Chelatococcus sp. HY11: one gene and its partner. The protein of the gene in region 2 interacts with the protein of the main gene of each other region in a pairwise test. Links are inferred from orthologs where the notes say so. Each region holds a gene or a part of one and is shown on either strand. Other genes may lie near its edges.

Region 1 (14,452 bases), 2.3 Mb from region 2 along the record:
AAGCCGGCGCGGATCATCAAGGCGACGCCTGTCACCCGCGACGGCAAGGCGGCGAGCTACGACGGGGAAGGCATCGCCTTCCGCCGCAACGGCGGCTTCTGGCTGGTCTCCGAGGGCAATCCCGAGAAGAAGGACAGTCCGACCGCCAACCAGCTCGTGCGTATCGCGCCGAATGGTTCGGTCGAGGAAGAGATCGCATTGCCGGAAGAGCTCGCCAAGCATGCGACCCGCTACGGCTTCGAGGGTGTCACGGTGACCGGCGAGGGCGCCGATGAGACGGTATGGATCGCCGTTCAGCGCGAATGGAAGGACGATCCGCAGGGAAAGGCGAAGATCCTCTCCTACAAGCCCGCGACGAAGACCTGGGGCGTTTTGCACTACCCCCTCCAGAGCGTTGCCAACGGTTGGGTGGGGCTGTCCGAGATCACGGCGGTCGGCGACGACACCTTCGTGGTCGTGGAGCGCGACAACCAGCTTGGCGACAAGGCCCTGAAGACGCTGCAATCCTTCTCGGTGAAGGGCCTCACCGCGGCGCCCCCGGGCGCTGGCAGCATTCCTACGGTCACCAAGAAGCAGGTGCGTGATCTGGTGCCCGATCTGGCGGCGCCGAAAGGTTATGTGCTCGACAAGGTCGAGAGCTTCGCCATCGACGCCGACGGCAACGCCTTCATCGTCACCGACAACGACGGCGTAGACGGCTCCTCGGGCGAGACCCAGTTCATCAATCTCGCACGCATCCAGATTCGCTGAGACCTGCCGCTCGATCCGTTCGGCGGATAAAGTCCAGAACGTCTTTACGAGCGCGGCCTTGGCCGCGCTCTTTCTTTTCAGCCGTTGGACAAGCTTCAGGCCAAAAAGCGGGGAACTTGTTAGCAGTGTTGCAAGTCTGCTGCTAAGGCATTGATTTAAAATAAAAACTTGATCTGCGGCACGCTGTGTGCCCATACTATAGGCGCTGGGGCGGTCTGCCTGAAACAGCGGCAGCCCTGTCCTGGCGGCAGTTCGATGCCGGGCGGCTTGCCCAGCCGGCTTCGTGTCAGGAGTGGATTGACGCGCATGTCTGCACGACCTTTCTCCATGAGGGATTTTGAGCTTCAGTTGGCCGGATATGGCCTGACGACGGCGACCATCCTTTACCGCATGCCGGATCATCAGCACCTGCTGCAGACCTTCATCTGGCAGCGCTATGATCTCGCTCCCCATTTCCCCGAGCTCCGACATTTTCTCGATTTCTGGCGCAGCAAGCTCGACGGGCCGCTGCATTCCGTCACAGTGGCGCATGCGCGGCTCTTGAAACCGGCGGAGATCCGCACGGTGGACGGCGAGTTCACGTTTCACTGAACGCGGACGCTAAGACGGGAACGGTTCCGGAAGGCTGCGCGACGGCGTGCCTTCTGGAAACGTGTGAGATCAATGATAGGGGGCGTTTCCGCGATCGTTGAGGGGCGGCAGGGGTTACATCCGGCGGGACCGTGAACTGCCCTGCGGCCAGATGCACAGGGTGGGGGAGCCCGTTCGATGGCAGATGCGACTTGGCCAAACGCTCCGCGTAGGCTAGGAAGTCTCGCGCGTTCGCATCGGTGGCCCCTTCTCAGTGTCTTCATCGACCAGCACATCTGCCATATTGCTCGAACTGGCGGCACGCCCCCACGAACGCCTCACCATAGGCGAGTTGCTGGATGCCTTGCGCCAGCAGGCCTTCGCCGCGCTGATCCTCGTGCTCGGTCTGCCCAACTGCCTGCCGATGCCCCCGCCGATCCCGCTTCTCTTCGGTTTCCTCCTGTTGTTCGTGGCGATCCAGATGGTGGTCGGCCGCAGCAAGCCCTGGCTGCCCAAGGGGGTGCTCAGCCGATCCATGGCGCGAGCGGATTTCGCGCGCGCCGTCGGCCGCGCCCTGCCGACGATGCGCAAGCTGGAGCATTGGTCACGGCCGAGGCTCACGTTCTTCGGCACATCCCTCGGCATTCGCCTTGTCGGCGCGGTCGTGCTCGTCATCTCGCTGGCGCTGCTCGTCGCCGCGCCCATCATCGGCCAGATCCCGCTCGGACTGGCGGCTTGCCTGGTCGGCCTCGGCCTCGTGGAGCGCGACGGTCTTCTGGTGATAGGCGGTACCGCTGTGGGCGCCATCGGCCTCAGCCTCAGCCTCGGCTTCGTCGTCGCCATCATCAGCGGCGTTACGGCGCTGATTTAGAGACCTGTGCGACTTTCTTGATCGAGCTCTGCTGCTCCTGCAGCACACCTGGTTGGGCGAGGAGTTCGTCGATCTTCTCGGCGGTCACCGGTTTGGAAAAGAGGTAGCCTTGCAGCTCATGACAGCCCAGCGCGCGGAGAAATTCGAGCTGTTCCTGAGTTTCAACGCCTTCCGCGGTCACCGTCAGGCCGAGCGCGCGGCCGAGATGCACGATCGAATGGATCAGGATCGCTGATTCCCCGGTTGTTTCGGCCGCTTCGAGGAAGGAGCGGTCGATCTTGATCTTGTCGAAGGCGAAGCGCCGGAGATAGATCAAGCTCGAATAGCCGGTTCCGAAATCGTCGAGCGCCAGGCGCACGCCGTGGGCACGCAGCTCGATCATTGCTTCTTCGGCGGCGTCCGCGTCCTCGACCACAACGCCTTCCGTCAGCTCAAGCTCTATGCGCGTCGGATCGATGCCGCTTTCCGTGATGATGCGCATGACATCCGAGACAAAGTCACGGTGGCGGAACTGTATCGCCGACACGTTGATCGCTATGCGGACACCCGGCCAGCGCTTGGCGTCCGCGCAGGCACGCCGAAGAACCCACTCACCAAGAGCGATGATGAGGCCCCGCTCTTCCGCGATGGCGATGAATTTCTCCGGCGTGATCAGCCCGTGCTCGCGATGCGGCCAGCGAACGAGGGCCTCCACGGCGACGACGACGTAATTGTCGATTTCAACCTGGGGCTGGTAGTGCAGAACGAGCTCGTCGTTCTCGATCGCCTTGCGCAGGTCATCCTCGACGACCTTGCGAAGGCGCAGGGCTTCATCCATCTCGCGCTCGACGAAGCTGAAACGGTTACGACCGCTGTTCTTGGCCTGATAGAGCGCTGTGCCGGCCAGCCTCAGCAGGGTCTCACGATCGGAGCCGTTCTGCGGACTGAGCACGATACCGATCGACATGCCGACTGAAACGGTGGTGTCGCCCAACTCGATCGGCTTCTTGACAGCCTCAAGGATGCGGCGGCAGAGCGCCTCCGCGTCATGGTGCGCGCTAACACCGGTCTGGATGATGGCGAATTCATCACCGCCGAGCCTGGCTAGCGTGTCAGCGCCGCGCAGGAGGTTCTGGAGCCGCTGCGCGACGACACGAATGACGTTGTCACCGACCATATGACCATAGATGTCGTTGACATCCTTGAAGCGGTCGACGTCGAGGAAGAGAACGGCGAGGCCCTCCTCGGAGCGCTGGCCGCGCGCCAGCTCCTGTTCGAGCCGCATGCTGAAGGACAGACGATTGGGCAAGCCCGACAACGTGTCCTGGCCAGCGAGGCGTCGTGACTGATCCTGCATCCGGATCTCGTTATAGGCGATGCGCCGGGCAACGAGCCAGACAACGGCGAGCGCGAGGAGCGCGATGACGCTGGCCAGCGCCATGATGACCGCGAGCCTTGGCCAGACGGCCTCGCTTGGTAAGGATGGTTTCCAGGCGAGCGACATGGAGCCGCCCAGCGACGCTTTGATCGGCAGCACCTCATGCCCCGGCGCGGGCTCACGAACCAGCGTGACCGGTGCGGTGCCCGCCGCTCGTCCGATCGCCTCTATATCTCCGATCGTGTAGCGATAGATAATGATGACCGTTTGGCCGGCCCTTTCGGCCATGGCGAAGGCCGGGCCGCGCGCGTCCTTGGCGACGAGGAGATAGACCGCGCCGTCGTGATAGACGAAGTGCTCGACTGCCTGTCCGGGGCTCGGAGGATTGGCGAAAAAGAACTGGACCAGCGCCTCGAGGCTTTCACGTCCGCCAGGGCGTTCAGAGGGCGGTGCCGAGCTAGCCGCGGCAACAGGACGAATTGAACGCGAGCCGTCCGCAATAACCAGCGCCTCGAATACACCGGATTGTCCCGTTATATCGTCCTGTTGAACGGAAGGCACGGACGCAGCGCGCGACAGGTCGGCTGAATTGAGATCGGTGGTAGCCAGTATCGTATCGAGCCGCTGCTCAACTTTTTTCTTATGGGCCGACAAGACCTCAGCGAGCCGGTGGCGATGTTCGGCGACCGACCATTCATCGATACTGTCGCTCATATAGACGAGCGCAAGCAGCATCCCCGCTATAACCGCAACGACGATCAGCGCGATTGGCCCCAAAAGACGACCGATCAAGGCCGCAGGCCGGGCGATGCGGAAGCCGGAGAACAACAAAGCGGCGATGGTCCTCGCAATCGAAATGACAGGCTAGCCCGCGACTAACAAAGCACAATGCATATTTCACAGATTGGATTGACGAGTCGTTGCTTCCGCGAACCGATTGCGAATTCTTATCAACGAAAGAGCGCGGTCAATCCATTTTCATGGTTAACGGCCTCATATTAGAGCCATTCCCCGCAGGCTGGCGTGGCCGTTTCGGCCAACAATGATGTGATCGTGCACCTCGATGCCCAAAGATTTGGCAATCGTAATGATATCCTGGGTCATCCGGATATCTGCCGTCGACGGCGTGGGGTCTCCCGAGGGATGGTTATGGACCAGAATGACGGCGCTCGCTGCGAGTTCGATGGCGCGTTTCACGACCTCGCGCGGGTAAACGGGTGTGTGATCGACCGTCCCCGATTGCTGTAACTCGTCAGCGATCAGGGAATTGCGTTTGTCGAGGAACAGGATGCGAAAATGCTCCTTATCGGCGAAGGCCATTGCTGTGCGGCAGTAGTCGAGCACCGCGCTCCACGACGCTAGGACCGGACGCTGGGCGATCTGGCCTTTGGTGAGCCGGCGTGCGGCGGCCTCGATGATCTTGAGATCAGTCACGACGCTATCGCCCACGCCGCTCACCTCGACCAGCCTTGGGGGAGGGGCGGCGAGGACCTCCGCGAAGCTGCCGAACCGCCTGAGCAGCTGCTTGGCTATTGGCTTGACGTCCCGGCGCGGGATCGAGCGGAACAGCACGAGTTCCAGCAGTTCATAGTCCGCCAGCCCCATATCCCCGGCTTCACGAAAGCGCTTCCTCAACCGCTCTCGATGATTGGCGTAGTGCGGCGCGGTATCCTCCGTGGATTTCAGCACGGATGCCTTTTCGGCTTGACCGGGGCTTTCATCCAAGTCGGACCGATCCATCGCTTTCGGCCTCACGCGGCATCAGCATAGGGAGGACAATGCAGGCCGGCCGGCGAAAGCGTGAAAATCTCGACCCCCGTCTCGGTGACGCCGACGGTATGCTCGAATTGTGCGGACAAGGAGCGGTCGCGGGTAACGGCCGTCCAGCCGTCCGACAGCACCTTCACCTGTGGGCGGCCGAGATTGATCATCGGCTCGATGGTGAAGATCATGCCAGGCTCGAGGGGCACACCCTCACCGGGGCGGCCGAAATGCAGGATGCTTGGCTGCTCATGAAATTCGAGGCCGACGCCGTGGCCGCAGAAGTCGCGCACGACAGAACAGTGCTCCGCTTCGGCGAATTCCTGGATGGCCGCGCCGATATCGCCCGTGGTCGCCCCGGGACGGACCACGCCGATGCCGCGCATCAAGGATTCATAGGTGATTTCGATGAGCCGCAGTGCGCGGCGCGGCACCTCGCCGACGGTGTACATGCGGCTGGAGTCGCCGTGCCAGCCGTCCTTGATGAAGGTGACATCGATGTTGATGATGTCACCTTCGCGTAAAGGCTTATCGTTCGGCTGCCCGTGACAGACCACATGGTTCAGCGAGGTACAGCAGGAATGTCGATAACCGCGATACATGAGCTGGGCGGGCAGGGCATCATGCGCCATGCCGAAATCGAAGACCAGCTTGTCGATCGCGTCGGTCGTGGTCCCGGGATAGACGTGCGCCGCAAGGCCATCGAGGCATTCGGCGGCGATGCGGCCGACCCGATGCATGCCTTCGAAAGCCTCGCGACCGTAGATCTTGATACCATTGCCGCGGCGCCGCACAAGCGCATCGCTGAACTCGATCATCACGCTTGCCTCAAGAAATCCAAATCAAGAAATCCAAATCAAGGAAGACCAGTTCCGAGAAGGCCAGTTCAACGAGAGCCGTTTCCAGCACGAAATACCCATTGCCGCGAGGGTGATGGCCTGCTGCCCGGCAGCCGGTGGCGTATCCTATGATCCCCCGGCTCCAACTCTAGCCCATGCCGAGATCACCGCAAGGGGCGGACGGTACATACGCCCGCTGGCGTATCGATCGCGGCCGGTGTAAGTATCCCGCCATGACGCTCGTGAACTCCGGCTCCTATGATAGCGAGCCTTTTGGAACCTTCGCACCAACCAATCCGTTGCGGTCCATCATCGCGATGACGCGCGCGATGCCTGACGTCTGGCTGCCGAAGCGCACCGCCCTCGCGCTGCGCAATATCGCGCTGCGCAGCATGGATGGACGGCCGGTGGACGTCGAGACGCTCGGCGTGCGCATGCGTCTGTTCCCGTACAACAATATTTGCGAAAAGCGCATCCTCTTCACGCCGCAGTACTTTGACGTGAAGGAGCGCGAAATCCTCGCGAGCCGCCTCAAGGGCGATTGCACCTTTATCGATATCGGCGCGAATGTCGGCGCCTACAGCCTTTTCGCCGCGGCCCAGGCCGGCCCGCGTGCCCGCATCCTCGCTATCGAGCCGCAGCCCGACATCTTTGAACGGCTTGTGGCGAACATCCGCTTCAATCCCTTCGGCACCATCAAGGCGATTGCCTGCGCGCTGGCGGACAAGTCCGGCGAGTTGACCCTGTTTCTCGACTACGAGAACCGGGGTGAATCGAGCGTCAAGATCGTCGGTTCGGAAAACACCACCGCCATTCGCGTCCCGGCGAAAACCCTGCTCGAACTCCTGCGCGAGGAGGGCTTCGAGCATCTGGACGCGGCGAAGCTCGACGTGGAGGGCGCCGAGGATCTGATCATGGAGCCATTTCTCGATCAGGCGCCGCCTTCGCTGTTCCCCAAGCTTCTGATCATCGAGGACGGGGAGGGGCGCTGGCAGACGGATTTGCCGAAGCGCCTGACTTCAAAAGGCTATCGCTTCGTGATGCGCACGCGCCTCAATCTGATTTTTGAACGATAGATGCTGTGAGTGGGGCGGCTTCCCTCAAGGCGCCGCTCCTCAGTCATCGTGCGCAAGCCAAGGCGTCAGATCCTCGCGTCAGATCTTCGGCTGGGGCTGGTTCTGGTATTTCTTGGAATCACGCGCGAGTTCCAGGCATTCCTGCAGCTCGACATAGCTCGGAGTGCCGTCGGAGCGTGTTTCCGAGAGGCAGCTGTCAACACTTCCGGTTGAGAAAGTCTTCCATTCTTTTTCGATCGCCGCGAGAGCGCTTTTTTCATCATTCATGCATTGATCGAAGGTCGTCTTGGACTGAGCGCCGAATTCCGCGGCTGCACGGCAGCTGGGCGCGGTATCGAGCGTTGGCACGGGACCTTCGGCGACCAGAAGGAGGTGCGCGCCGATGGCCAGGGCAGTCAATGGGAAAGGCATATCAACCCTCAGAAATTCGTGGTGAGGCCTGGGACTGGCGCCAGGCGCCGCATAAACTTGGCGCAAGGTGCCTGATGCCTGTGTCAATAACAACAAAGATTATGATTTTAGGTAACCGCCGCTTGTGAGGCTTATAAGGAGCGCGTCAACCGACGATCGGGACAAGTTGATCCGCCACGATCATCTCCGTGCTCAACTGGCAGGTGACGGCGTAGGCCTCGACACCACGCGCTCTGGCGCGATCAAACGCCGCCGCGTAGGTCGGGTCGATATCACTGGCGAGGGCGAAGCGGTCGGCCTGCATCTGGATGACGAACAGCATGACGGCGCGGTATCCGTCCTCCGCCATGTCGCCGAGTTCGTGCAGATGCTTCGTCCCGCGCGCGGTGACACAATCCGGGAATTCGGCGAAGCCGGACTGGCGCATCATATGGACGTTCTTGACCTCCACGTAGCAGGCTGGTCGGTCGTCATCTTCCAGAAGGATATCAATGCGGCTCGCACGGCCGTATTTCACCTCGCGGCGCAGACGCGCATAGCCTGCGAGCGGTGGAATGACGCCAGCGGTGATGGCCTCGGTGGCGAGGCTGTTCGGCAACGACGTGTTGATGCCGACGAGTTGCCCACCGGCACCGAAATCGGCCTCCACCATCTCCCAGGAATAGGCAAGCTTGCGGGCGGGATTGGAGGAAAGCGACAGCCAGACCCGGTTGCCTGGCGTTACGAGGCCGAGCATCGCTCCCGGATTGGCGCAATGGGCCGTGACGGTGCTGCCATCAGTCAATTGGATGTCGGACAGGAAGCGCTTGTACCGCGTGATCAGACGGCCTTCGACCAAGGGTGATGGAAATCGCATCAAGGCCTCGCGGGACAACCAAGGACAGGTGGGTTATCAGCGTCCGTTCCCGTTCTCAAGGCCGCTCAGTTGCCCATTCGCTGCCACGCTAAAGGTTGCGCTCTTGAGAGAGGCGGATCCAGAGAGTAGATCAACGCAACAGCGGGGTCATCGGGATGCCCTCGGTGCGCCAAGGAGAGTGAGAATGAGCGAGGCGACTGCGGTTGAGACGAGCGTGGTGACGGCGGCTCTTCTCGTCATCGGTGACGAGATTCTCTCGGGCCGCACGAAGGATAAGAATATCGGCTATATCGCCGAGTACCTCACGGCTATCGGAATCGATCTCACCGAGGTTCGTGTCGTTGCCGACAACGAAGCGTCGATCATCGAGGCGCTCAATGCGCTGCGGGGCCGCTACACTTATGTGTTCACCACCGGCGGCATCGGTCCGACGCATGACGATATCACCGCTGACAGCGTCGCCAAGGCTTTCGGCGTAGCGATCCATGAAGATCCGCGCGCGATCGCCTGTCTGCTGGAGCGCATGAAACCTGAGGACCTCAACGAGGCGCGCCGCCGCATGGCGCGGATTCCCGACGGCGCCGAGCTTGTCGCAAACCCTGTGTCCAAGGCCCCGGGATTCTGGATCGGCAATGTCATCGTGATGGCCGGCGTGCCCGCCATCATGCAGGCCATGCTCGACGAGGTGGCTCCGAAACTCGCCACCGGCCGCGTGATGCTGTCCGAGACCATCCGCGCTGAGTGCAAGGAGGGTGATGTCGCCGGGCCCCTGCGCGCGATCGCGGAACGCTATCCCGATGTGATCATCGGCAGCTATCCCTTCAACGACGAAGCGGGCTTCAAGACCAATCTCGTTGTGCGCTCGCGCGACGCAGCGCGGCTTGCCGTTGCCGCGGAGGCTGTGCGCGATATGCTGGCGACTCTTGATGTCGCGCGCCCCTGATGCGTCGTGGTCCCATGATGCGCTACGGGTTCATGGAATGGGGCGGAATACCTTCGGTCTTCGCGGAGCCGCCTAGCCAAGGCCGTTTCGTCAAAAACGGGCAGTGAACTGAAAGATAGTGTAATGGCAGGATATCCAGAAAAAGCCTTCCCCGTGTCATGGGACCAGTTCCACAGGGACGCGCGCGCTCTGGCGTGGCGCCTCCACGCGTTCGGGCCTTTCGAGGCCATGGTCTGCATCACAAGGGGGGGCCTTGTTCCCGCAGCCGTTGTGGCGCGCGAGCTGGAGATCCGCCTGATCGAGACGATCTGCGCGGCGAGCTACCACGACTACAAGAACCAGGGCGAGTTGAGGATCCTCAAGGACGTCGCGCCCGCCATCAAGGCGCTCGGCGGCGGCTCCGGCAAAGGTGTCCTCGTCATCGACGACCTGGTGGACACCGGCAAGACCGCGCGCATGGTCCGGGAGATCCTGCCGCAGGCGCATTTCGCGGCGGTTTATGCCAAACCGCAGGGTCGCCCGGCTGTCGACACCTTCATCACCGAGGTCTCGCAGGACACCTGGATTTATCTGCCGTGGGACATGGGGCTCACCTTCCAGCCGCCGATCCGCGGCGGTGCTGCGGGCTGAGCCCTCTCAGAAGAAGAGGACGAACAGCGCGACGATCAAGAGCCATTGCAGGACGCAGGCGTTGCGATAGAGCGTCAGCGCGCGCCGGATGTCCGTTGGCCCGGCCTCCGCGCGGCCGTCGCCCATCCAGTGATCCTGGACCACGTGGCCATGGTAGCTGCGCGGGCCCGCGAGCCTGAGGCCGAGCGCGGCCGCCATCGCGGCCTCCGGCCAGCCGGCATTCGGCGAACGGTGGCGGGGTGCATCGCGTTTCATCGCCTGGAAGATGCCCTGGCGCGCGACATGGGGCGTTATCCAGGTCGCGCCAATCAGCAGACAGCCGGCGAGCCGCGATGCCGGCAGGTTGACGAGGTCATCGAGACGCGCCGATGCCCAGCCGAAGGCATCGTGACGGGGCGTGCGATGACCGATCATGCTGTCCGCCGTATTGATCGCCTTGTAGAGGGCCATGCCCGGCAGGCCGGCGATGACAAGCCACATGCCAGGCGCCACGACGCCATCCGCGTAGTTTTCGGCGAGGCTTTCGATCGCGGCGCGCGCGACGCCCTGTTCATCGAGGCTCTCGGGATCGCGCCCGACGATTTTCGACACAGCCTCCCGGCCGGCCTGCAGCCCGCCCTTGTCAAGGCCATCGGCGACCGCGCGGACATGGGTGTAAAGACTGTGCTGGGCGAGCCCGGTCGAGGCGATGATCGCGAGGACGATGAGACCCGGCAGAACCAGGACCATCGGCAGGTGGTAGACAATGGCCTCAATGAACCAGGCTATCCCGCCAACAACCAGAAGCAGCACGACGAGGGCGACGATGCCCCAGCGCCGCCGCGTTGCGGGCGCGTGTTTTTCCCTGTTGAGGTGCCTGTCGAGCCATGCGATCAGCCTTCCCATCCATGTCACGGGGTGGCCGATGGCATGGTAGAGGCGCTGCGGATAGCCGATGAACGCCTCCAGGGCGAGTGCGACGGCGGCGATGATAAGGGTCGTTTGAAGGTCCATGGTGGAATAAGGCGATAACATGACTGGATACGCAGGAATATCGCCCGTGTTCCACGGCGGCGATCTCGGCCTCGCAAGCCGGACTTTTCCCCAGGCCTGTCTGCCCTGGGTCGATCTTTCGACGGGCATCAATCCCGTATCCTATCCCATCCCGAGGCTTGCCCCCGCCGTCTGGGCCCGGCTGCCGGACGCCGACGCGCTCGATGCGCTGGAGAAGACAGCGGCCTCAGCCTATCGGGCGGCTGCCGGCACGCAGGTGGTCACGGGTCCGGGAAGCCAGGCGCTGATCCAGCGCATTCCGTGGCTCCTGCCGCCGGGGCGTGTGGCTGTGGTGGGGCCGACCTATGGCGGACATGCGCCGGCCTGGACCGCGGCCGGCCACAGCGTCACGGTGGTCTCGTCACTCGCGCAATGTCGCGACGCCGCGGTGGTCGTCGTGACCAACCCGAACAATCCCGACGGGCGCAGCCTGTCGGCCGCGACGCTTGCCGAGGCGGAAGCGCGGCTCGGCCCGCAGGGGCTGCTCGTTATCGACGAAGCCTTCGCCGATGTGATGCCGGATATCAGCTTCGCCGACCGGCTGGCTGAACATCCGCGTGCATTGATCCTGCGGTCCTTCGGCAAGTTCTTCGGGCTCGCCGGCGTGCGGCTTGGCTTCGCGCTGACGGCTGACGCGGCACTCGCGGCGCGGCTGCGCGATCAGCTTGGCGCGTGGCCCGTTTCCGGCGCCGCCATCGCGATTGGGCAGGCCGCGCTTGCCGACGCGGACTGGCAAGCAGCCATGAGGCTGGAACTCGCGGCCGCCTGTGGGCGCCTTGACGATTGGCTCGCGAGGGCAGGGCTCGCAGTGATTGGTGGCACACCGCTGTTCCGCTTCGTGGCGGATGATGCGGCCGAGCGGTGGTATCGGAGGCTCGGGGAACGCGGCATCATCGTGCGGTGTTTTCCTGAAGAGCCACGACATCTCCGCTTCGGCCTTCCAGGACCGGAGCCCGAATGGGAACGCCTTGCGGCGGCACTGGATAGTTGTGCGTGAGGCTTGTCAGGATCAGTCACGCCCTTGCTCTATGGACCTGCGCCGGATAACCCTTCGTAGGTGAGCAACAGCTCGGCGGACGTGGCGAAATCGGTAGACGCAGCAGACTTAAAATCTGCCTCCTGTATAGGAGTACGGGTTCGAGTCCCGTCGTCCGCACCATTATGGATTGAAAAGTACCTCCGTTGAATGGTTGTGGAGTTATCTAACTCTGGCCTTTTGCCAGCCCGAGGTGTTCAGGCCGGCGTTTCAGCGCGTTTGCGTATGCCACGGTGGATCGCGAGATAGTCTCCGAGAGTGCCTGTATACTCATGATGGCCCATATGGGAGACTTTCGCGGTAAGGTCGCACCAGATCTCTCCGCCGCATTCGTTGATCCAGCGATCACAGAAGGCGAAATCTTCACCAATGAATAATCCCGTCTCGTCGATCCGCGTGGAGAACAGATCGTAAAACCGGTTCACGGCGTAGGGGAATTCATCGCTGTCGCCTGCGTGGTATTCGGTGTGTTGATACTTGCGGACCATCGTTTCGAGCACATCGCGCCGCAAGAGCATCAGCCCGGTGCCGATGCGTTTGACGCGCGCGAAGTTGTTGCGCACATCTTTTGGCGGTATCGCGCCGGTCATCACACCCGCGTCCTCGAACACCACGTTCCAGTTCACCGCGGCTTCGTGAAAGGCATTGAGATCGCGTGGCTGCACGGTACGTGTAGGCAGGTTACGATAGCTCTTCGCGACATAGGGCGCTGCAACGAAAGGAACCTCGCAGCGCAGCATGTTCAGGATAGTCCTCGCCTCGAACTTCATGTCCGAATCGACGAAAAGAAGGTGTGTCGCGTCCTTATTCGCCAGGAATTCGCTGACGATCATGTTGCGCGCATGATGGACGATAGCGCATCCACGCATGAAAAAGACACTTGCGGCCGCCTTTCGGTCCCGCAACTGCATGACCGTGTCCATGATGGCTACCGATGTATCGGTGTAGATACGACGATCGTACGCTGGTACGGCAATAAAGAGGCTTGTTCGCTTCATGGAGACCCGGTGAGGTTGACCGACGTCGCAGCCCGCGAATTCTGCGGTTTGTCGGTCATCTAACATTTGTTCCGCTGGATACTCAAATATTTCCCAGCATATGGCCGGCGATGTTCTGGACGGATAATTCGGATACCACGTTGCGGAATTTTGTTTTTCCGGCACGGATCGTTGCGCTGGATGCATGCGTGAACAGGAGCCGTATGCGCCAGCGGCACATATGCTGGCACAATTGGCGCTCTGATCCAGAGCCAGGATTCACTCCTGGCCTGCAATTCTCGGACACGTGCGCATCCACCGCGCGCTAAGCCGGCTGCTTCGGCAAGAAGAGATTGGCGATCACTTGTTGTCGCGTCTGATGCGGTCCAGCAGGAAATCGAGAAGATGGTGCGTAAACACCTCGGGTTGTTCGACATTGGCGATATGGGCGGCGTTCTCGATAATCGCCAGACGCGCATCCGGTATCGCTTTCGCGATGACTTCCGCGCCGGCCACCGGTGTTGTGGGATCCTGGCGGCCGACCAGAACAAGTGTGGGAGCTGTGATCAAGGGAAGGTGATCCGTCAGATCGAGCGCCATCAACGCGTGGCAGCAGCCTATGAAACCTTGCGGTTGCGTGGCGCGAATCATGCCGCGCACCCAATCCATCACCACAGGATTGGCGCGCCTAAAAGGCTCCGTGAACCATCGCCGTATGGTGGGTTCGACAAGGGGCTCCAGGCCATCCACACCGCTCGCAGCATCGATACGGCCCTGCCACATTGGGCGGTGTTCATCACCATAGGAGCTGAGCGTATCGGCCAGCACGAGGCTTTCGATATATTCGGGATAGGCAATGGCTAGTTGCTGACCGATCATGCCGCCCATCGACAGGCCGACGAAATGGGTATGTGTGATGCCGAGGGTGTCCAACAGGTTGCGTATGTCCTCAGCGAGTGTGGCGATATCAGGTATCTGGGACGGCATGGATGATCCACCATGCCCACGTACGTCATAGCGTAGTACGCGGAAATGCTCGCTGAGCGCAGCCATTTGTGGCCGCCACATGTCAAGATGAGCGGCAAGGGAGTGACTGAGCGTAACAACTGGCGCTGCTTCCGGTCCTTCGAGATGGGCGTTGATACGAAGGTCCTCAACTTGAATATGCATGACGAATGGTCCGTCTTCTCCATCTTCCGAGCCCGGAAGAAATGTACGGTGAATAACGCATCTTCGAAAGGGAGGTCCGACGGTCGTGGATCGATCTTGGACGGACAACCGCGCTATCGCCATCGGCGCTGGTGCTGGAAAGCTGAATAATCATACGATCCCAACGTAGAGAG
Region 2 (14,463 bases):
GAAGGATGCCCTCGCGCAGATGCTCCGCAACCCGCCGCCGCCGGCGGTGCGACGGGAAGCCGCCCGCGCCGTGACCGCGAAATATGCGCGCGAGCGCATGGTCGATTCCTACCTCGACCTTCTGCAAGTCGCGCATTGACCATGGCCCTCCGGGACGGAGGCTGGGCGGCGTGGCTCTGTCGCATCGCGTGCATGGGCAGCCTGCTGCTTGTCGCGTCGCAGGCGCTGGCCGGCGCCCCAACGCGCCCGGACCCGGCAACGCCTTCCTTCCGGCGCGGCACCAATGTCACCTGGTTCGCTTTCCCCGCCACGACCACGCAGGGCGCGCGCGCCGGCTACACGGCCTCGCCCTATGCGGTGCCGGACCCGGCCGAACCCGCTCGTCTCCGCGCCCTGGGCTTCGACCACGTCAGGCTTCCGGTGGATTTCGGCCCGCTTCTGGCAGCCGACCGTACCAGCCGCGACCGACTGCTCGGCGACATCCTCCAGAGCGTCCGCAGCTATCAGGCGGCGGGCCTCGGGGTGATTGCCACCCTGATGGCGCCCGGCCTCAACGGGGCATTGCCGGAAGCCTTTCTCGATGGCGTCAACGGCCGGCAGTTCCAGCGCTATCTGGCGCTCGCCACCCGTGTCGCCCGCCGGCTCGACGCGCTTCCGCCCCAGCCGCCCGTGGTGCTTGAACTGCTCAACGAACCGCAGCAGGCATGCCGCGCCCACACCGGAACCGACTGGACGGCGCACCAACAGGCCCTGGTCGCGGATTTGCGCAAAGGCGGCATCAGTCTGCCGCTCCTGCTGACAGGGGGCTGCTGGTCGACGATCAAGGGGCTCGTCATGCTCGATGGGGGCCTTTTCAAGGATCGGCGCAATCTGGTCAGCGCGCATTTCTACGACCCGTTCGTCTTCACCCATCAGGGCTCGACCTGGACACTCCCCTTTCTGGCGGAGGTGCGTGGCGTGCCCTATCCCGCTTCGCGTGGACGTCTCGAGGACACCCTCGCCCGGACGAACGCCGCCTTCGCCGCGTCGTCCCGCTGGCCACCGGCGGAACGCGACAAGCAGCGCCATGCTGCGGAGGAGGCGATCCGCTGGTATTTCACCTCCGCGCCGGGGCGGGCCGCGATCGACGAGGCCTTCGCCTCCCTGAAGGCGTGGCAAGACCGCAACGATGTCGATCCAGCACAGATCGTATTCACGGAATTCGGCGCGATGCGGCCGGCGGGATCCGTCACCAGCGACGATGCCTCGCGGGCACGCTGGCTTCATGACGTTTCGACAGCCCTTGCCGACAACGGCTGGGGCTGGACCCTGTGGCTCCTGAACAGCCCGCCCTTCGGGCTGGAAGGGGCGCCGGGCAACAGCTGCCCCGCGCCTGAACTGGCACAGGCGATCGGCCTGACGCTTCCGACATCCTGCCGGTCTGTGCCAAAGCGATGAGACCTTCCGGGGAATCCAGGACCGGGACAGGAGAGCCGCCCAACAGATGGAAAGGCGCGGAACGCACTACGTCTTTTTAACGCGTTGTTAAATCAGCAATTTTTATAGCCGCGCCTCTCCAGGGCGCTGGTTGCCCGGCCATGGCCTGCCGCTTGCTGAATAGAAGCTGTCGGTGTTCCAGACCCCGCGCGAATGTCTCAAAATGAGACGAAATTCAAGCATCGGGTCAGGAAAGATCAGACGGAAGCTCCTGCGGAGCCTGAGAGGCAACCATGGCTGTTATGAGTTCACGCTTCGAACCCCTGGGCAACCTGCGCGCGATGAACGCGGTCAGCGAGCCCTTCATCGGCGAAGCCACGACCCGTTTCGACCCATGGGCGACGCTGCAGGGCCTGCGCCGCAGGTTGCCGCTCATCGGTGCCATCGCCGCCGCCACCACCGCTCTCGCCATTAGCTATGTCGCCGTGACGCCGTCGAAATACACCGCGACGACGCAGGTGCTGATTGACACGCGCGGCCTGCGCATTCTCGACAATGACATCGCGAACCGGGCGACGACGGGCGACAACGACCTGATCGCCATGGAAAGCCAGCGTCAGGTCATCGAATCCCGCAGCGTGCTGGAAAAGGTGATCGATCGGGCCGGCCTCGAGAACGATCCGCTGTTCGGCGCGCGCCCCGCCGGCCTGCGCAGCCAGGTCATGTCGATCTTCGGCTCGGGTGAGCGCGAGGATCGCTTCTCCAAGGCCCTCAAGGCGTTGCAGAAGAGCCTGACCGTGCGCCGTGGCGATCGCTCCTTCGTCATCGACATCGGCGTCGTGACGGAAGATCCGCAGACATCCCAGCACGTCGCCAACGCTGTCGCCGAAGTCTATATCGGCGAGGAGCAGCGCGCCCGCGCTGACGCCGTTGGCCGGGCCAACACGGCGCTTGCCGCCCGCCTCTCGGAACTCCGCGAGCGCGTCACCGTCGCGGAAGGCAAGGTCGAGGCCTACAAGAAGGATCACCGCATCATCGGGATCGATGGCGGCCGGGCTGACGAGCAGGATTTGCGCGGCCTCAACGCGCAATTGCTGGCGGCCCGGGCTCAGGTGGCGGAACTGCAGTCGCGCGTCGACCAGATCAAGTCCATCCAGAGCAACCGCGCCATCGACGCGCTCGTCCTCCCGGAGACCCTGCAGGCCAGCAGCATCACCGCTCTCAAGGAGCAGTATGCGGCCCTCATGCGCCAGCAGGCCGAGATCGGCCAGTCGCTCCTGCCGCAGCATCCGCAGATGAAGGCGATCGCCGCCCAGGCCGAGCAGATCCGCCAACTGATGCGCGCCGAGATCGGCCGTGTGGCGACAGCCACCTCCGCCAACCTCGATCGCGCCAAGGCGACTGTCGCCGACCTCGAGAAGCGCTCCGCCGCGCTCAAGGACAACGTGCTGTCCACCAACGAGACGAGCGTGCAGCTTCGCGAGCTGGAGCGTGAGGCGGATTCGTCACGCACGGTCTATGCCTCCTATCTGCAGCGCAGCAAGGAGCTCGGCGAGCAGCAGGGAGTCGACACCAGCAACACGCGGATCATCAGCGACGCGGTCCTCCCGCGGGAACGCAGCGGCGCTTCGCCGATCCTGATCATCGCCGCCGGCTTGCTGCTCGGCGCGGGGCTCGGCACGACCCTCGCCTGGGGCCTCGACCAGGTTGACGACCGCCTGCGTGACGCCAACCAGGCGGCTGCCGCCAGCGGCCTGCCGGTTCTCGCAAGCGTCCCCGGCGCATGGCGCCGCGCGTCCGGCAGCCAGTTCAACTTCCCGGCCCCCGCCCGCGGTGGGCGCAGCACCCTGAAGACGATCGAGCGGCTCACCGTGACGAAGCCTTTCCTGCTCGGCCAGCTCGCCTTCTCGCTGGAAAGCATGCTGCCCCCCTCCGACGCGCGCACCGTCGTGATCGTCTCTCCCGATGCCAACGACCTGCGGGCCAAGATCGTGGTCGACCTGGCCGTCACCTTCACTCAGGACGGCGAGCGTACCTTGCTCGTGGACGGCGACTCCCGGGGTCGCCAGCTCTCCCAGCGCGTCCTGGCCACCGAGGTGGCGAACGGCGAGAACGTCATCACCCCGCTCCCGGCCGGCGCCAGCCTGCGTATCCTACCCATGGGCGCCACGGCCACCGGCCAGATGGCCCGTTCGCAGCGCACGATGCTCGACGACATCAGCGCCGCCGGCACTGATGCCCCGAGCCTCACCTTGATCGATGCCGCCCGGCCGCAGGACGACCTCACCGTGCAGCGCTTCATCGCCTCGGCGGATATGGTGCTCGTTCTGGTTGACCAGGGCGCCACCCGTCAGCGCGCCTTGAACGAGACGCTGGCTTCCATCCGCGCCCTGCGCCCACGCGCGGTCGGCATGGTGTTCGTTGAGGCATAACCCTTGCCATGGCGCGCCCCAGCGGGGGCGCCGGCTGTCTCATATGTCGATTCAGCTGGCCCCTGCGACGGCTTCACGCTATGAGCGTTGCACAGACACCAAACAGTTATCAGACCTTGGCCATGGCTCCAGCGCAGAGCGACTTTCGCCAGTCCCTCGTGCTCCCCATTCTGCTGGCGGCGCTCGCCTTCAATTTTGCCCTGTGCTTCGTGAACACGAACGTCATGGGCGTGAGCGCCAGCATGGTCATGCTGGTCGAAGTCATGCTGGTCGGCTGCACCTTTCTGCTGATCGCCGACCGCTCCCCCGCGCTCTATTTCGTGCTTCTCGGGATTTTCTCCTATGTCGGGGCGCTGATGCTGTTTCGCGGCGTCATCGACCCGAAGATCCTGCGCGACCTGATGATACCGGTCGTCTTCTTCATCCTCGGCCTCAAGCGAGGCAACCTTGCGCTGGGCGACCGCGCGGTGACGTGGTCGATCCTGATCGTGCTCGGCGCCGCCTTGTTCGAATGGATGTTCCTCGACACCTTCCTCAAATATTTCGACGTCATCGGCTACTACGTGTCGCGCGGTTCGGTCGATGCCGCAGCGACAACGGGTGAGGCCGGCCTTTTCGTCTCCGGCACACGTTTCGAGGGACGGACGCTCCTGCCTTTTCTCGGGGAGCACCGGGTGTCCTCGGTGTTCCTCGAGCCGGTTTCCGTTGGCAATTTCGGGGCCGTCGCCTTCGCCTGGGTGCTGAGCCGCGACATCCGGCGGCCTCAGGCCTTCATTTCCAAGACGCTCGCCATCATGACGATCCTCGTGCTCGGCGACGCACGCTTCGGCATGTACCTGTGCGGGATCACGCTGGGGCTCTACCTCGTCGCGCCCCTAGTGCGCCCCGGCATGGTTTTCGTCGCGCCCTTCCTCGCCATCATCGCCCTCATCACCTATGCCTCGGTGAAGGGCAACATTGCCTGGGACAACACGATCTTCGGCCGTTTCCTGCTCGCCGGGCAGCTCATCAACACGCTTGGCCTCGGCGAAGCCATGGGGCTTGTCTACACAAGCACCGATTTCAACGACTCAGGCTATGCCTACGCTCTCTCGCAGCTCGGCGTTCTGGGCTTTGCCGGTGTTTGGGCGCTCTTCGTGTTCGTTCGCGTGCCGGAAGGCCAGCCACGACGCTTCATGCTGTTCGTCGCCTTCTACATCATCCTGCTGCTGTGCATCAGCGTGTCCTTCGCAACCATCAAGACCGCAGCCCTGTTGTGGTTTCTCGCAGGCATCTGCGCGCGCAGCCCCGAGGCCATGGCATGGGATATCGAGGCCAGGCGTTACACTGACAGCCTGAAAAGAACGATACGGCTCAGCCCCGCGGCCGCCACGTGATGCCTTCGGGCCGACGAGGAAGCCGGCGATGAACGACGGAGCCGGCGGCCGACGAAGTTGGCTCCCGCCGCGATCAGGCGCGGTTGCCAGACTTGAGCAATTTTTCAGCGATGCCGTAGAGCTTTTCGCGACGCTCCATTTCCTGCCAGACCTCGTCCGGGACGATGCCGGTTTCCGCCCAGAGGACGGTGAGATGATAAAGCAGATCCGCGCTCTCGCGGATGACTTGGATACGGTCGCCCTGGACGGCGTCCAGCCCCACTTCCGCCGCCTCCTCGACCAGCTTCTTCGCCATTTTGGCGACGCCCTCCTGGGCAAGCTTGACCGTGCGTGGGGCGCCCTGTCCATGACGCTTGATCGCGAGGACCGCTTCATAGAGGCGCTCTATGCAGTCGTTCCCCGCCGCCAGCTCCGCTTCGTTCCTATGCTTCATCGTGTTCTTGTCCGCGATGTCGCTATCGCGTTCCCCTCGTGACAAAACTGCCATGTCAGCTTCGATACTACCTCGCCGCGTTGAATCAATATCGAATCAGAAATCACGCTTTATAGTTGATATAAGAAACAAAAATACAACCATAGCGCATTGTTATTGACGGTTCGATGACGGGTGGGACGTGTTGCCCAGGCAATGTAGGTGTTCGTCGTCCGACTACCCGGCAAGATGCCGGAATGCCGCGACCACCTGCTCGTAGACCGGCCGCTTGAAGGGCACGACGAGCTGCGGCAAATGTGCCATCGGCTCCCAACGCCAATCTTCGAATTCGGGCTTGTGGGCACCGCCGCCGGGCGTGCGAATATCGATCTCGCTCTCATCGCCTGTAAAGGCGAGCGCGAACCACTTCTGCGTCTGGCCGCGATAACGCCCCTTCCAAGCCTTGCCGATCAGCTCCGACGGCAGGTCATAATCGAACCACTCCGACGCTTCAGCCAGAAGGCGCGACGAACGAACATTCGTCTCCTCGTAGAGTTCACGATAGGCCGCCGTCAGCGGGTCCTCGCCGTCATCGATCCCGCCCTGCGGCATCTGCCACGCGAAAGTGGCGGCAACGCCTTCCGGATCATTCCCGGACGCGCGCCGCCCGACAAAGACCTCACCGCGGGCATTCAGCAGCATCACCCCGACACAGGGGCGATAGGGCAAGGCGGCCTTCTCGGTGGGGCTCAGACCGGCCCCTGCTTTGGCATTCTTGTCCGCCATGAAGCTCTCCCTCGGACGCTCGCCGACAGGAAGGAGATCGTGCCGGCCGTTGCGAAAACGCACACGGCCCCCGCGCGGTTGCGCGGGGGCCGTACTGAACAGTAACTGACGCAGTCTTACAGGGCGGCAGCCAAGGGATCAATTCCCGTATCGGCCAGTCGGTTCAGGCCCAGCCTGCCGAGCCTTAGCTTGAACCACTCTCGCCCAAGGTGCCCCTGCGGTCAGTTCTTGGCAGGAGCCGCATTGTCCTTTTGGGCCCCCGACGCATCGGCCTTCTTCGACTGCAGGGCCGGATTGGCCTTGCCGCGCAGGAGGTCGAAGGCGGCGATCAACTGGTCGTCCTTGGAGGGATCCGTCGGGACATAGGCCGAAGAAGCGCCGCGCTCGTCGTCGCTGTTCTTCAGATGGCCGCGAAGACCGGCTTCACCCTTGTTTTCGTCCCGGCCCTTCAGCTCATCCGGCACATTCGGCACGACCTCGATGTCGGGATCGATGCCACGTGCCTGAATGGAACGTCCGGATGGCGTGTAGTAGCGGGCGGTCGTCAGGCGCAGCGCGCCGTTCGAACCGAGCGGAATGATCGTCTGCACGGAACCCTTGCCGAAGGAACGGGTGCCGAGCACCGTCGCGCGCTTGTGGTCCTGGAGCGCACCGGCCACGATCTCCGAGGCGGAGGCGGAGCCGCCGTTGACAAGCACCACGACGGGCTTGCCCTTCGCCAGATCGCCGAGCTTCGCATTGAAGCGCTGCGTCTCGTCCGCGTTGCGTCCTCGCGTCGAGACGATCTCGCCGCGATCAAGGAAGGCATCGGACACCAGGATCGCCTGATCGAGGAGGCCGCCCGGATTGTTACGCAGGTCGATCACATAACCCTTGAGCTTGTCCTGCGGGATGGCAGCCGCGATTTTCTCGATGCCGTCCTTCAGGTTCTCGAAGGTCTGCTCGTTGAACTGGGAGACGCGGAGATAGCCGACGTCGTCCTCCTCGCGGAAGCGCACCGCCTTGATGCGGATCACGTCGCGCGTCAGGGTCACGTCCAGCGGGTCCTTCTGGCCGGAGCGGATGACCTTGAGCTTCACGTCGGTCTTGACCGGGCCGCGCATCTTGTCCACGGCCTGGTTCAGGGTGAGCCCCTGAACCTGCTCGCCATCGATCGTCGTGATGACGTCGTTCGCCAGGATGCCGGCGCGCGCCGCAGGCGTGTCGTCGATGGGGCTCACCACCTTGATGAGACCATCTTCCATCGTCACCTCGATGCCAAGGCCACCGAACTCACCGCGGGTCTGCACCTGCATGTCGCGGTAGCTCTTGGCGTCCATGTAGCTCGAATGCGGATCGAGCGAGGACAGCATGCCGCTGATCGCGGCTTCCACCACCTTGCTCTCATCCGGCTTTTCCACATAGTCCGACCGGATCTTTTCGAATACGTCGCCGAACAACGTCAACTGACGATAGGTCTCAGCGGACGCGGCAATCGCACTCGTGCTCGTCAGAAGAGGCGACTGCGTGGCGACTACGGCGGCACTCGCGCCGATCAGTGCGCCAACCATCACGAGAGTAACTTTACGCATCATCCGCGTACCTTTTCGCCTTGCGATTTCGCCCACCACGGGCTCGGATCGATCGATCCACCGTCCTTGCGGAACTCCACATAGAGAACGGGACCGTTCGATCCGCCTACAAAAGCCGTTGAAAGCGGCGACGCCGTTTCACCCATGACAGCCACCGGCTCTCCCGCCAGCACGAACTGCCCGAGTGCCACGTTGATCCGTTCCATTCCGGCTAGCAATATATAGTACCCGCCACCGGCGTTGATGATCAAGAGTTGTCCGAAGGAACGGAACGGCCCCGCGAAAGCCACCCAGCCATCCGCTGGCGAGGCAACGGTCGCCGCCGGGCGCGTCGCCAGGGATATGCCCTTGGTCGTACCGCCGAAGCCGTCAGATGCGCCAAAATCACGCAATCTTGAGCCGCTGACGGGCAGCGGCAGCAGGCCCCGTGCCTCCGCGAAGGCGATCTTGGGCGAGAGGCGCGCGGGGTCACGAAATGCCGTGCCGGCAAGGTTTTCCTGACCTGTCTGAGCCGCCGCCGCGCGTCGCGCCGCCTCTGCCGCGCGTTGGGCGGAGGCGATTTCGCTCTCCATGCGATCGATCAAATCTTTGAGGTTCTGGGCCTGGGACGACAGCACGGCAACGCGCGATGCCTCGTTGCCCGCCGTTTTTTCCACATCGCCAAGCTGCTGCTGGCGTGCTGTGACGAGCCCAGAAAGCCGCGCCCGCTCCCCGGCAAGCGTCGCGAGATCGGTCTTCAAAGCTTCGCGATCATGGGCGATCGTCTCGCGCAGACGCACGAGTTCGGCGAGATCGGAAGCCAGAGCCTCCGTTTCTGCCTTCAATTCAGGCACCACGGCGCCGAGCAGGATCGAGCTGCGCACAGCCTCGAGCATGTCGTCGGGATGGACCAGCACCGCCGGCGGTGGCCGCCGTCCCATCCGCTGCAAGGCGGCCAGCACCTCGACGATCACGTCACGGCGGCCAGCGAGGGAGCGGCGAATCGCCTGCTCGCTCGCATTCAGCACGGATAGACGCTGCTCGATCTGGCTGACCCGTGTCTCCGCGGCCGTCGCGCGCTGATTCGTCTCGATCAGCGCTGCGTTCAGCCGTGAGCGATCCGCCTGCAGCGACGCGATCTCCTCATCGAGCTTGGCCCTGGCTTCAGCACGGGCGCGCATCTCGTTCTCGATCGCCTTGAGCTCTTCCTCGCGCTGGAGCTTGTCCTCCTGGGCGCGCTGCGCCTGTTCAAGCGGCGCATAAGGCGTCGCCGGCGCACCCGTCTGAGCCCAAGCTTGCGTGGCAATCGGCGCCCCCGCGGCGACCGAGGCCATTGCCAGCCGGGCTGCAAAACGTTTGCCCGTCGAGAGGCAGGACATCAAAGGCAAAGGCGAGCTCTTAAAAGCATTATGAAATCTGGCGATCCGGCGGCATCCAAGGCGACCGCCCGCTTGCGCGAATCGATCATACCCGATGATAGGGATGACCCGTTAGGATTGTCATAGCGCGGTAGATTTGCTCGGCGACGAGAATGCGCACGAGTTGGTGAGGAAGCGTGGCCGCACCAAAGGCCATGATGCCGGCTGCATGGGCGCGAACACGCTCATCGAGCCCGTCAGCCCCGCCAATCACGAAATTGATGCTGTCCACGCCCGCATCCCGCCAATCCGCGCAACGCTTCGCGAAGGCGGGACTGGGCATGGATGCGCCGGTCTCGTCGAAAGCCAGAACGACGCCATTGCCGCAGCGCGCGACAATGGCCGCCGCCTCTTCCGTCTTCCGCTCGCCGGCGCGCTTCGCGCGGCTTTCGGGCAACTCGACGACATCGACCGCACCGAAGCCGAGCGTCCGCGCCAGCGGCGTGGACCGTTCGAGGTAGCGCTCGACGAGGATACGCTCCGGGCCCGCCTTGAGGCGGCCCACCGCCACCACCGTCAAGCGCATGGTCTCAGCCGTGCGCCCGTTTGCTGACGGAGGCTTCCTCGCCCTCGCCCGCCGGGGCTCCCGGCGCGCGTTCGCTCGGCCGATCGGCGCCCCACATCTTCTCGAGATTGTAGAAGCCCCGGACTTCCGGGCGGAATATATGGACGATGATATCGCCGGCGTCGATCAAGACCCAATCGCAGGTCGTCGTTCCCTCGACACGCACGGGGCCGTAGCCGGCAGTCTTGAGCGATTCGACAACCTTCTCCGCGATCGCGCCGACATGACGGTGCGAACGGCCGGATGTAACGATCATGGTATCAGCGATCGAGGTCTTGCCGACAAGATCGATAACGACCGTTTCCTCGGCTTTCATATCCTCGAGACAATGGACAGCAATCGCAGTTGCGTCACCGCCATAACCACTCCCGGGAGCCTCGGCTGTAACTCCGGCTGCCGGATGGAGCGATCCATTGCTCGCTCCAAGCATGGGCAAAGGATTCAGTGCCAGTTCCTCGCTTCACATGGCGCAATTGCCACAACACCAAGATAGCGGCGGTTGGCCTTATCTTCAATGACAATGGGCCGCAAAGGTATCAGTCCTTGGTCGCGGCGGGCAAATCCACCCGTTCGCGCAGGGCGGTGGAGGATTGCGCGGACCTCGGTCCATGCAGGAAAACCCACGCGGGAGGCGCTGCCGACGGTAGCGCGCGGGCGCGTCGCTCGGACATCCGAACATGTTGCAGGGCAACAGCCGCCGGCGCCCGTGCCGCCTTGATCGTCGCGCCTGGACGATCGACGACCGCCATCGGCATCAGGGAGGCAAGTCCCCGCCAGTTCTGCCAGCGGTGGAAAGTGCCGAGATTGTCCGCGCCCATGATCCAGACGAAGCGCGTGCGGGGGCAGCGCTGCCTGAGATAGGCCAGCGTATCATAGGTGAAGCGGGTGCCGATGGCGGCCTCGAACCCGGTGATGTCGATGCGTGGATGGTCGGCCACGGCCTTCGCCGCGGCCATCCGCTCCGCCAGCGGCGGCAGCCGCGCGTTATCCTTCAAGGGGTTGCCGGGCGTCACGATCCACCACACGCGGTCCAGCCCGAGTCGCTTCATCGCAACGAGGCTTGCCAGCCGGTGCCCCTCATGCGGCGGATTGAACGATCCGCCGAACAGCCCGATGGCAAGCCCGGTGCCGTGCGGCGGCAGGACGGGAAAAGGCGCCCGCCGGCGCGGCTGCCCCTCACTCAAGGTCGCGTCTGACCGCTGCCGTGCACGCGATAGTTGAACGAGGTCAGCTGTTCGACCCCGACCGGACCCCGCGCATGCATGCGACCCGTGGCGATCCCAATTTCCGCGCCAAAGCCGAACTCGCCGCCATCGGCGAACTGGGTCGAGGCGTTGTGGAGTACGATGGCCGAGTCGACCTCGCGCAGGAATCGCGCGGCCGCCGCTTCATCAGCCGTGACGATCGCATCGGTATGATGCGAGCTGTAGGTGCCGATATGCGCGAGCGCGCCATCGAGCCCGTCAACCACCCGGACCGCGATGATGGCGTCCAGATATTCGGTCCGCCAGTCCTCCTCGTCGGCCGGTTTGACGCGGGGATCGACGGCCTGTGACGCCGCATCGCCGCGAATCTCGCAGCCCGCCTCCGCGAGCGCGCCGATCAGCGGAGAAAGATGGGTCGCGGCGCAAGCCTTGTCGACGAGCAGCGTCTCGGCGGAACCGCAGACGCTCGTCCGGCGCATCTTGGCGTTGAGGACGATGTCGCGCGCCATGCCGAGATCGGCCGCCGCATGCACGAAGACATGACACAGACCTTCGAGATGGGCGAAGACGGGCACGCGGGCCTCTTCCTGCACGCGCGCGACAAGGCTCTTGCCGCCGCGTGGCACGATGACGTCGATCGCGCCCTCAAGGCCGGTCAGCATCAGGCCGACGGCGGCGCGGTCGCGCACGGGCACGAGTTGCGCGCTGTCGGCGGGCAGGCCGGCGTCGCTCAAACCCTTGGCGAAAGCCGCCGCGATGGCCGTGGCCGACCGCAGGCCATCCGAGCCGGAGCGCAGGATCACCGCATTGCCGGCCATCACGCAAAGCGCCGCCGCATCGGCGGTGACATTGGGGCGGCTCTCGAAGATCACGCCGACCACGCCGAGCGGCGTCGCGACGCGCTCGATCCTGAGGCCGTTCGGCCGCTCGAAGCTGGCCAGCACGCGCCCGACCGGGTCCGGCAACCCCGCCACCAGACGCACGGCCTCGGCCATGCCGGCGACACGCGCCTCGTTCAGCTCCAGACGTTCAACGAAGGAAGCCGCCTGCCCGTTGGCACGCGCCTCGGCGACATCCTCCGCATTGGCGGCGAGGATGAGAGGGGTCGCCGCGAGAATGGCATCCGCCGCCCGTTCCAGCGCGGCCGCCTTGGTGGCCGCGGGCGCGAGAGCGAGCACGCGCGCGGCGGCACTTGCCCGGCGGCCCATGTCAGCCATCAGTTTCGGCACATCGGCGGCGCCGTCAGCTGGCGGCAAACCGGCCTGCCGCGCCGCGTTGCCCGCCTCGCCGAAGCTCACCACCTTGCCCATCGCCATGCCTCCGCCCGCGCGTGACCGCACGGCCTTGTCCGAACCCGAGCCTTGTTAGGTAAGGGATTGCGGGCTCTGGTCAAGCAGATCCTGCGCGGACGCGGTGATCGCGATATCCGCATCGTCGCGGCCGACGAGCGCCAGATCATCCCGATGGATGACAGTCGCCCGGCCCGCGTAGCCGAGAACGGCCTCGATCGCCCGGCTCGATTTGCCCGCGATGCGCTGCGCCTCCTCGGCATCATAGCCAATGAGGCCACGACCGATTTCACGGCCTGCTTCGTCACGGATAATCACCGCATCACCCCGGCGAAAAGCGCCGTCCACCCGCTTCATGCCCGCGGGCAGCAGGCTCGCGCCGCTGCGGAGCGCGCGGGCGGCGCCGGCATCCACATGCACCGTGCCGCGCGGTTCCAGCGTGCCGGCGATCCAGCGCTTGCGCGCGGTGACGGGATTGGATGGGGTGAGGAACCAGGTGCAACGCGCCCCCGTGGCAATCGCCCGCAACGGGTTCTTCACCCGGCCATCGGCGATGACCATATGAGCGCCGGCCGCGGTCGCTATTTTCCCAGCCTCGATCTTGGTGCGCATACCGCCGCGCGAGAATTCCGACGCGGCGCCGCCCGCCATCGCCTCGATGCTCGCCGTTATCGCCTCGACCACGGGGATCGGCCGCGCCGTCGGATCGGTCGCCGGTGGTGCTGTGTAGAGCCCGTCGATATCGGAGAGAAGAACGAGGAGATCGGCTTCGGCCAAAGTTGCGATGCGGGCGGCCAGCCGGTCGTTGTCGCCGTAGCGGATCTCGCTGGTGGCAACCGTGTCATTTTCGTTGATGACGGGAACGGCCCGCATCTCCAGCAGCTTCGCGGTGGTCGCGCGGGCATTGAGGTAACGGCGCCGCTCTTCGGTATCGGCCAGCGTCACCAGCACCTGCCCAGCCGTGATGCCGTGGTGGGACAGCGCCTCGGCCCAGTTACGCGCGAGCGCGATCTGGCCCACCGCCGCAGCCGCCTGGCTCTCCTCCAGCTTCAAGGCGCCGCTCGGCAGACCAAGGACGGTGCGGCCGAGCGCGATGGCGCCCGACGACACCACGAGCACGTCGGCGCCACGGCCATGCAGCTCGGCAATGTCTTCGGCAAGCGCGGCGAGCCAGGCATGGCGCAGGCGGCTGCCCTTGCGGGATGTCGCGCTGTCGACCAGGAGCGACGAACCCACCTTGATGACGACGCGGCGGAAATCAGCGAGAGACGGGGTGGCGATGGTTGTCATGTTCGGACCTCGGCCATCGCAATAGAGCAACCTGCCCGCTCTGCACAATGGTGTGCGTCAGGGGAATTGCGAGGCCAGTCTTATTTCTTGTCGGGCGCGCCCTCATCCTGTCTTTCTCCCGCCGGGGAGAAGGAACGCCAACGGGTATTTGTTACACAAGGCCCTGCGGAAGGCTCCCCTAACCTTTCCCTTGAGGGAGAGGTCGGCGCGTAGCGCCGGGTGAGGGGCCGGCTCAGGCCCGCCCGCGCGCGCTCATCGCGGGAGCGACCATGGCATCAAGCCAGTTACGCAATTCGCACGTCCGCAGGCCGGGATCGATGACATCGGCCTCGATGCCGAATTTCCAAGCGATATCGGCACGCGTCGGGTCCGCGGCCAAGGCCTCGATGTCAGTCACATAGGCACGGATGTCGGCCGCGTCGCGGAACAGACCTTCGTCGAGCAGCGTCTCGGTGCGGCTCGCCACGATGATGGCGATATCGGTGATCGTGAATTCCGGATGATACTGCACGCCCCAGAAGATGCCACCGTCGTAGCGGATTTCAGCCGCCTGGACGTCGGAAAAGGCGTTGGTCGCCGTGACGGTCATCCCGGCGGGCCGGACGTCCACCTCGTCGGTGTGGATCGCCGGCGCGTCATAGACCGGACCCTTGCCCTGATGGAGCGGATGGCCGAGGCCGGCCTCCGTCAGGCGGATCTTGCGGGCAAGTCCCATCTCGCGGCC

What was found.
Region 1: the proteins of KIO74_RS12780 (region 2) and sfsA interact in binary tests that used the Escherichia coli proteins (3 or more experiments, as listed by UniProt). The link is inferred for Chelatococcus sp. HY11 from one-to-one orthologs.

Annotation. Positions count from the first base shown.
Region 1 is NZ_JAHBRX010000001.1:476,657-491,108, forward strand. What follows is about bases 6,637-9,457. They hold sfsA (DNA/RNA nuclease SfsA), read right to left. Parts: upstream 8,492-9,457; coding sequence 7,781-8,491; downstream 6,637-7,780. Other genes in these bases: KIO74_RS02345 (FkbM family methyltransferase), read left to right, coding at 6,637-7,224; KIO74_RS02350 (hypothetical protein), read right to left, coding at 7,303-7,635; KIO74_RS02360 (competence/damage-inducible protein A), read left to right, coding at 8,676-9,434. Also shown: KIO74_RS02315 (esterase-like activity of phytase family protein), read left to right, coding at 1-750; KIO74_RS02320 (usg protein), read left to right, coding at 1,057-1,341; KIO74_RS02325 (exopolysaccharide biosynthesis protein), read left to right, coding at 1,595-2,191; KIO74_RS02330 (putative bifunctional diguanylate cyclase/phosphodiesterase), read right to left, coding at 2,175-4,379; RadC family protein, read right to left, coding at 4,542-5,288; map (type I methionyl aminopeptidase), read right to left, coding at 5,300-6,127; more of KIO74_RS02345, read left to right, coding at 6,382-6,636; gpt (xanthine phosphoribosyltransferase), read left to right, coding at 9,558-10,064; adenosylcobinamide-phosphate synthase CbiB, read right to left, coding at 10,071-11,057; threonine-phosphate decarboxylase CobD, read left to right, coding at 11,077-12,093; KIO74_RS02385 (hypothetical protein), read right to left, coding at 12,330-13,316; pcaD (3-oxoadipate enol-lactonase), read right to left, coding at 13,470-14,402. UniProt on the Escherichia coli protein: Binds to DNA non-specifically. Could be a regulatory factor involved in maltose metabolism.
Region 2 is NZ_JAHBRX010000001.1:2,781,656-2,796,118, forward strand. Bases 10,257-13,088 are described here. They hold KIO74_RS12780 (glutamate-5-semialdehyde dehydrogenase), read right to left. Parts: upstream 12,378-13,088; coding sequence 11,136-12,377; downstream 10,257-11,135. Other genes in these bases: rsfS (ribosome silencing factor), read right to left, coding at 10,257-10,385; KIO74_RS12775 (nicotinate-nucleotide adenylyltransferase), read right to left, coding at 10,492-11,139; proB (glutamate 5-kinase), read right to left, coding at 12,525-13,088. In the rest of the region: KIO74_RS12725 (glycosyltransferase family 4 protein), read left to right, coding at 1-139; KIO74_RS12730 (glycoside hydrolase family 5 protein), read left to right, coding at 193-1,437; KIO74_RS12735 (GumC family protein), read left to right, coding at 1,710-3,848; KIO74_RS12740 (surface polysaccharide polymerase), read left to right, coding at 3,971-5,224; KIO74_RS12750 (RNA pyrophosphohydrolase), read right to left, coding at 5,874-6,422; KIO74_RS12755 (S41 family peptidase), read right to left, coding at 6,644-7,993; KIO74_RS12760 (murein hydrolase activator EnvC family protein), read right to left, coding at 7,993-9,351; 23S rRNA (pseudouridine(1915)-N(3))-methyltransferase RlmH, read right to left, coding at 9,437-9,916; more of rsfS, read right to left, coding at 9,921-10,256; more of proB, read right to left, coding at 13,089-13,739; KIO74_RS12790 (type 1 glutamine amidotransferase), read right to left, coding at 13,972-14,463. UniProt on the Escherichia coli protein: Catalyzes the NADPH-dependent reduction of L-glutamate 5-phosphate into L-glutamate 5-semialdehyde and phosphate. The product spontaneously undergoes cyclization to form 1-pyrroline-5-carboxylate.